2 linked regions of the Alloalcanivorax dieselolei B5 genome follow. The protein of the gene in region 1 interacts with the protein of each later gene in a pairwise test. Links are inferred from orthologs where the notes say so. Each region holds a gene or a part of one and is shown on either strand. Other genes may lie near its edges. The genes, in order: B5T_RS15360 and ung.

What was found.
Region 2: the proteins of B5T_RS15360 (region 1) and ung interact in binary tests that used the Escherichia coli proteins (3 or more experiments, as listed by UniProt). The link is inferred for Alloalcanivorax dieselolei B5 from one-to-one orthologs.

What each region holds. Positions count from the first base shown.
Region 1 is NC_018691.1:3,443,277-3,446,427, forward strand. Bases 239-3,069 are described here. They hold B5T_RS15360 (class I SAM-dependent DNA methyltransferase), read right to left. Parts: upstream 2,480-3,069; coding sequence 998-2,479; downstream 239-997. Other genes in these bases: B5T_RS15355 (DUF5655 domain-containing protein), read right to left, coding at 239-970; B5T_RS15365 (Fic family protein), read right to left, coding at 2,489-3,069. Also shown: more of B5T_RS15355, read right to left, coding at 53-238; more of B5T_RS15365, read right to left, coding at 3,070-3,151. UniProt on the Escherichia coli protein: The subtype gamma methyltransferase (M) subunit of a type I restriction enzyme. The M and S subunits together form a methyltransferase (MTase) that methylates A-2 on the top and A-3 on the bottom strand of the sequence 5'-AACN(6)GTGC-3'.
Region 2 is NC_018691.1:1,629,427-1,632,695, forward strand. What follows is about bases 1-2,949. They hold ung (uracil-DNA glycosylase), read left to right. Parts: upstream 1-1,109; coding sequence 1,110-1,790; downstream 1,791-2,949. Other genes in these bases: lysS (lysine--tRNA ligase), read left to right, coding at 1-334; B5T_RS07455 (TetR/AcrR family transcriptional regulator), read left to right, coding at 449-1,117; B5T_RS07465 (enoyl-CoA hydratase/isomerase family protein), read left to right, coding at 1,907-2,949. Also shown: more of B5T_RS07465, read left to right, coding at 2,950-3,013; B5T_RS07470 (NAD(P)H-dependent flavin oxidoreductase), read left to right, coding at 3,206-3,269. UniProt on the Escherichia coli protein: Excises uracil residues from the DNA which can arise as a result of misincorporation of dUMP residues by DNA polymerase or due to deamination of cytosine.

The sequences.
Region 1 (3,151 bases):
CATCCTGCTCTCCACTGAAAACCTCTTGTCCGGACAGGCTCAGTTCGAGGACTCAACTCTCCTGATAGCTCTGCTCCACCAGAGCTTTCGCTTTCAACCAATCCTCGGGACTACGCACCGTCAACTCAAGGTTCCCTGTCCCCCAATGGCCAATCTGGGTGACATCGCGGCTGAAATCCTCCTCAGCCAGATCACCCGGCAGCTTCAGATAAATCAGCAATTTCGGATCCGCCTTGCCCGGCATGATCACCACGGACATAAAGTTCCGGATTCGTTTGAACACCGTATACAGTTTCAACTCCTTTCGCTGAACCTCATCCCCGAGCTGTTCAGCATAATCACACACGGTGTCAAACAGTGCCTTCAGATCAGCGGGAGCTTCCGCCAACCGCTCTGATTGTGTTTTATCCTTTCCCGAGCTGGTCCGATCCGTACTGGAAGGAAGGCCGCTGAGGGCCCGACTGGCGGTTTGAGCGTTGACCAGTTCCAGCAGTAGCAAGCCGTCGCCAAAGTAGCGATACCGCATCAACTCGATATTACGGTTAATCTGCTGAACCGCATGCTCATCGTACTTATTGAAATCAGACGCGATACAAATCAACCGTGTACCACCCCACTCAATGGTCTCGGAAGCCTCTTTCCCCAACCTCTCCATTACAAGCCATCGGAACTCCGCCTGGTGATCCAGCAGCCAGTCCAGATAGAACAGCCCCTGATTGATCACATTCTCGTTGCTGTGGCGCTTGTACTCCACAATCACCGGACAGCCGCTTTCATCCAGCCCCAGGGAGTCGATGCGTCCCTTATGAGTCTTGCCAGTATCGTATTCCGTGGCCAGAAAACGCACACCCAGCAAGGTCTCCATGTTGGCTTCCACATGCTGCTGGAGGTCCTTTTCCAGAGACGCGGCTTTGCCCGGCAACTCGGCGGCGTTCCCGTTGGTGATAGTGAAGAGCTTGATATCACTCATAAATCTTCCCCAAAATTCACAACACCATCACTTGAGCTCACTCAACACCGCACGAAAACTCGCCAGACCGGCCTCGAGATTTTCGATAATTTCCTCCGCCAGCTCATCCGGTTCGGGCAGGTTATCCAGGTCGGTAAGGCTTTTATCCTTCAGCCAGAACACGTCCAGACTGGTCTTATCACGCGCAATGAGCTCTTCATAGGTAAATGATCGCCAGCGCCCTTCAGGGTTGCTCTCGGCATCCCAGGTGGCTTTCCGTTTTCGGGGATTTTTTGGGTTGTAGCACTCGATAAACTCGGCCAGGTCCTCGAAGCGTAATGGTTTCTTCTTCAACGTGTGGTGGATGTTAGTCCGGTAATCGTAGTACCAGACCTCCTTGGTCCAGGGCTTGGGGCTGGCTTCACGGTTATCGAAGAACAATACGTTTGCTTTCACCCCCTGGGCGTAGAAGATGCCCGTCGGCAAGCGCAGAATCGTGTGCAGGTCCGTGGTTTCCAGCAACTTACGGCGAATGGTTTCGCCAGCGCCGCCCTCGAACAGTACATTGTCCGGTACCACCACCGCGGCCCTGCCGGTGGTTTTCAGCATGGAGCGAATATGCTGCACGAAGTTAAGCTGCTTGTTGGAAGTGGTGGCCCAGAAATCCTGACGGTTATAGGTAAGGTCGTCGGTTTCCTGCTCACCCTCCTCATTAGTAAAGCTCATGGAGCTCTTCTTGCCGAAAGGCGGGTTGGCCAGCACATAGTCCACCGCACTGGATGGAGCGGCCACCAGGGCGTCGTTCGGCGACACCGCGCCTTCGCCATCGATTTCGCCGATGTTGTGCAGGAACATGTTCATCAGGCATAGACGACGGGTATTGGCGACAATCTCGTTACCGGCAAAGGTGTCGTGCTTGAGAAAGGCTTTCTGCTTCTTGTCCAGCTTGTGGTTCCGCACCAGGAAATCATAAGCCGCCAGAAAGAAGCCGCCGGTACCACAGGCCGGATCGGCAATGGTCTTGCCCGGCTCTGGACGCACACACTCCACCATAGTGCGGATCAAGGCGCGGGGCGTGAAGTACTGCCCGGCGCCGGACTTAGTATCCTCCGCATTGCGTTCCAACAGGCCTTCGTAGATATCACCTTTGATATCGGCTCCCATCACCACCCACTGCACGCTGTCAATCATCTCGATCAGCCGCGCCAGCTTGGCCGGGTCCTGTATCTTGTTCTGCGCCTTGGTGAATACCTGCCCCAGCAACCCTTTCTTCTTGCCCAACGCCATCAGAAGCTCGACATAATGCACTTCCAGCTCAGCGCCCTTTTTGTTCTTCAGGGTTGTCCATGAATACTTCTTCGGAATACCCACCTCTCGGTTATAGGGCGGCTTGGCGTACTCATCCGCCATCTTCAGGAAGATCAGATAGGTGAGCTGCTCCAAATAGTCGCCGTACCCGACGCCGTCGTCGCGCAAGGTGGTGCAGAAACTCCAGACTTTGGAAATGATCGGGGCACTCGCGGGGCTCATTCAGGGTCCTTACTGCTCGCGGGCAAGCCACTGCCTGCCCTTGTCGGTTAATCGGTATTTCTGAGTGGGGCTGCGTGGGGAATCGGGCTGGGTCATTTCCACCAGTCCCACCTCCAGCGCAGGTTGCAGATAATTTTGTATAAAGGTTGGTCGGTGGCTCAGCTTCAGGATGCCCAACAGGTCTTTGGTACCCAGGGGGGCGGCCTCCAGAGCGATCAGCAGGCGCCTTACTTGTTCGGTTACTTGTTCGGTTACTTGTTCGGTTACTTGCTGTGTGCCGTCTCCGGCAAACCCTTCATGCACCGGCAAGCGAATCAGAAACGAACTGCGCTCCTCGTCCGTTTCAAAGACAGGCACAGGCGACCCGTTCGCCTGCATCACCCGCAGAATCTTGGGAATACCGGTGGAGCGGCCCTCGGTGAGGTCCAGCTCCTTCAGAAACTCGCCAATACGGCGGTTACGGTAGCGGCGACTGACGGCGCGGCCTGCCCGCAAGTCCTCCATGCGAATCGATCTATCCGGGCCGGGAAAGCTTAACACCACCAATTCCTCAGGGGTGATACGCACCTCTATCGGTTCGCGGATTTCATAGGAGCGGTGGTATACCGCATTCACCACCGCCTCTTCAATGGCCGCCAGAGGATAGTTCCAGAAACGCTCGACCTGGGGCCG
Region 2 (3,269 bases), 1.8 Mb from region 1 along the record:
AGTGTCGCCGCTGGCCCGGCGCCGGGATGACAACCCGTTCGTCACCGAACGCTTCGAGTTCTTCGTCGGCGGCCGCGAGATCGCCAATGGCTTCTCCGAGCTCAACGACGCCGAGGACCAGGCCGAGCGCTTCAAGCAGCAAGTGGCGGAGAAGGAAGCCGGCGACGACGAGGCCATGTTCTTCGACGAGGACTACATCACCGCCCTGGAGCACGGCCTGCCGCCCACCGCCGGCGAGGGCATCGGCATCGACCGGCTGGTGATGCTGTTCACCAATTCGCCGTCGATCCGGGATGTGATCCTGTTCCCGCACATGCGGCCCCAGGGGCGTTGACAGCCAGCGGGGCGGCTGGCTGTGGTCACGAAGCGTTGCAAAGTGAGGCCTTACTAAGCTTACACCTGCTGGTAAGCTGGAATGGCCATCATTAGCAGAATAACGAGTCGTCCTATGACCACGACCATTCAATACCAAGGCCGCAAGGCCCGCCGCGCCGGCAGCGAACAGCGCCGGCGCGCCATTCTCGAGGCTGCCCTGACCATCATCGTCCGCGACGGTATCCGTGCCGTGAGGCACCGGGCCGTGGCGCGCGAGGCCGATGTGCCGCTGTCCGCCACCACCTACTATTTCAAGGATATCGGCGATCTGATCGCCGACACCTTCACGCTGTTCGCGGAACGGGCCCTCAGTGATGTGATCGGGCCGTTCCGGGATCAGGCCTTCGCGCTGATCCGGCAGCTCGACGGCGCGCCGATCAATAACGCCGAGCAAAGGAGCCAGTTGATTGACCAATTGGCGGATCTGACCACGCGCTTTATCCTTGATGAGCTGCAGAACCGGCGCGAGCACCTGATCGCCGAGCAGGCGTTCCTGCAGGAAGCGATCCTGGACCAGCGGCTGCGGGAGCTGGCGGACCTTTATTTGCAGCAGCAAACGGATATTCTGGTGGAGGCCTGCCGGGCCTTTGGCTCGGACAAGCCGCAATTGGACGCGGAACTGATCCACGGCCAGATCATGGTCATCGAGGTGCGTCTGCTGGCGCACCCCGAATGGGTGGACGAGTCGTCCCTGCGTAACCGGACACGACATTTATTGGACAGGTTGGTACCCCATGTCTGACGCCAAGGCCGCCCTGGAACCGGGGTGGATGAACGTCCTCGCGGCGGAGTTCGACAAGGATTACATGGTGCGTCTGCGGGCGTTCCTGCGTGAGGAAAAGCAAAAAGGCGAGACCGTGTTCCCGCCGGGCCCGGACATCTTCCGGGCCTTCAACGATACCCCCTTCGAGGACGTCAAGGTGGTGATCCTGGGCCAGGATCCGTATCACGGGCCGGGCCAGGCCCACGGCCTGTGTTTCTCGGTGCAGCCGGGCGTGCGGGTGCCGCCGTCCCTGGTCAATATCTTCAAGGAAATCGAACGGGATCTGGGCATTCCCGCCCCCGATCACGGCAATCTGGAGCCCTGGGCCAAACAGGGCGTGCTGTTGCTCAACGCGGTGCTTACCGTGCGCGCCGGCCAGGCCGCCTCCCATCAAAAGCAGGGCTGGGAAGAGTTCACCGATCAGGCCATCGACCACATCAACCGCGAGCGCGAGGGCGTGGTCTTCATGCTGTGGGGCAGCTACGCGCAAAAGAAAGGACGCCTGATCGACCGTCGGCGCCACTGCGTGCTGACCGCGCCGCACCCGTCGCCACTGTCGGCGCATCGCGGTTTTCTCGGGTGCGGCCATTTTTCCCGTGCCAACCAGTATTTGATTCAACAGGGCAAGACCCCGGTGGATTGGGCCCTTTAACGGCTTTTTGCAACACCCGGGGGCTTTCCATGGTTTGATACTTTTCAGATCGACGGTTTCTCCAATCGATTCTTTTTCTATCGGGATTTCTATCGGAAAAAGGAGCCCGTGCCGGCATGACCGACACCGTTCAGTTTCAGGAATTGCCCACCGCCTCCGGCCATGTGATTGGCCGCGCCACCCTTAACGCCCCCGCCGCTCTCAATGCGCTCAGTCTGGAGATGATCGAGTCACTGAGCCGGCGGCTGGACGACTGGCAAAACCGTGACGACATCGTCGCGATCTGGCTGGAAGGCGCTGGTGACAAGGCGTTTTGCGCCGGCGGTGATGTGGTGGCCCTGCACCGGGCCATGGTGCGCCACGCGGGCAAGGACCGGAACCCGGAAGTGGAGGCTTACTTCGCCGCCGAATACCGGCTCGACTACCGCCTGCACCGCTCGCCGGTACCGGTGATCTGCTGGGCGGACGGCCTGGTGCTCGGTGGCGGCATGGGCCTGATGCAAGGCAGCACCTTCCGGCTGGTGACGGCAAACAGCCGGCTTGGTATGCCGGAAATCAACATCGGTCTGTACCCGGACGTGGGCGCCAGTTGGTTCCTCAATCGCCTGCCGGGCCGTACCGGTTTGTTTCTGGGCCTCACCGGCGTTCATCTCGATGCCCGTGACGCGTTGGATCTGGGGCTGGCGGACCGCTGCCTGGACCAGGACGCGGAGCACCTGCTGGACGATCTCGGCGGCCAGAGCTTCACCGGCGAGCGCGCCGCCGACAACTCCCTGCTGTTTCGTTTCTTCCGCGACGCTGCCCACTATCCGCTGCAGTTGGACGGCGCCGTCAGCGCGCGCCGTAATCTTATCGACCGTTGGTGCGACGGCGCTGACTTGCCGGAAGTGGTGGATACCCTGCTGGCGGCGAAGGAGTGCGACAGCTGGCTGGACAAGGCCCGCGCCAACCTCACCGGCGGTTGTCCGCAAACCGCTTTCCTGGTGTGGGAGCAACTGCGCCGGGCGCGTTATCTGTCGCTTGAGGATGTGTTCCGCATGGAATGGACGCTGTCGGTGCAATGCGCGCTGCACGCGGATTTCCGTGAAGGCGTGCGCGCGCTGCTGATCGACAAGGACGGCAAACCGCGCTTCCGCCACCGCAGTGTGCATGAGGTGCCGGCGGGGTACATCGACACTTTCTTCAAAAACCCGGCGCCGCAGCATCCGCTGGCGGATTTGTAGGCTCCAGGAAGGTTCGCCTGCAGGGCAGGCTCCTACAGCGGCTTCGTCAGCGAGTTTTTTGTAGGAGCCTGCCCTGCAGGCGAACCGCCCCATAAATACCAGTGATAATGAGTATGCCCGCATTGCGCTGGTGCCCCGCGCCGCCGGGCGTTAGGGTTAGGCTCCTTCTTCGTTCCAAGCAGGGAGCTAGGCATGTCTTTCCAGCATTACAGCTTGATTCAAGCGCCCATGGCCGGCGGTATCAGTGGTGCCCGTT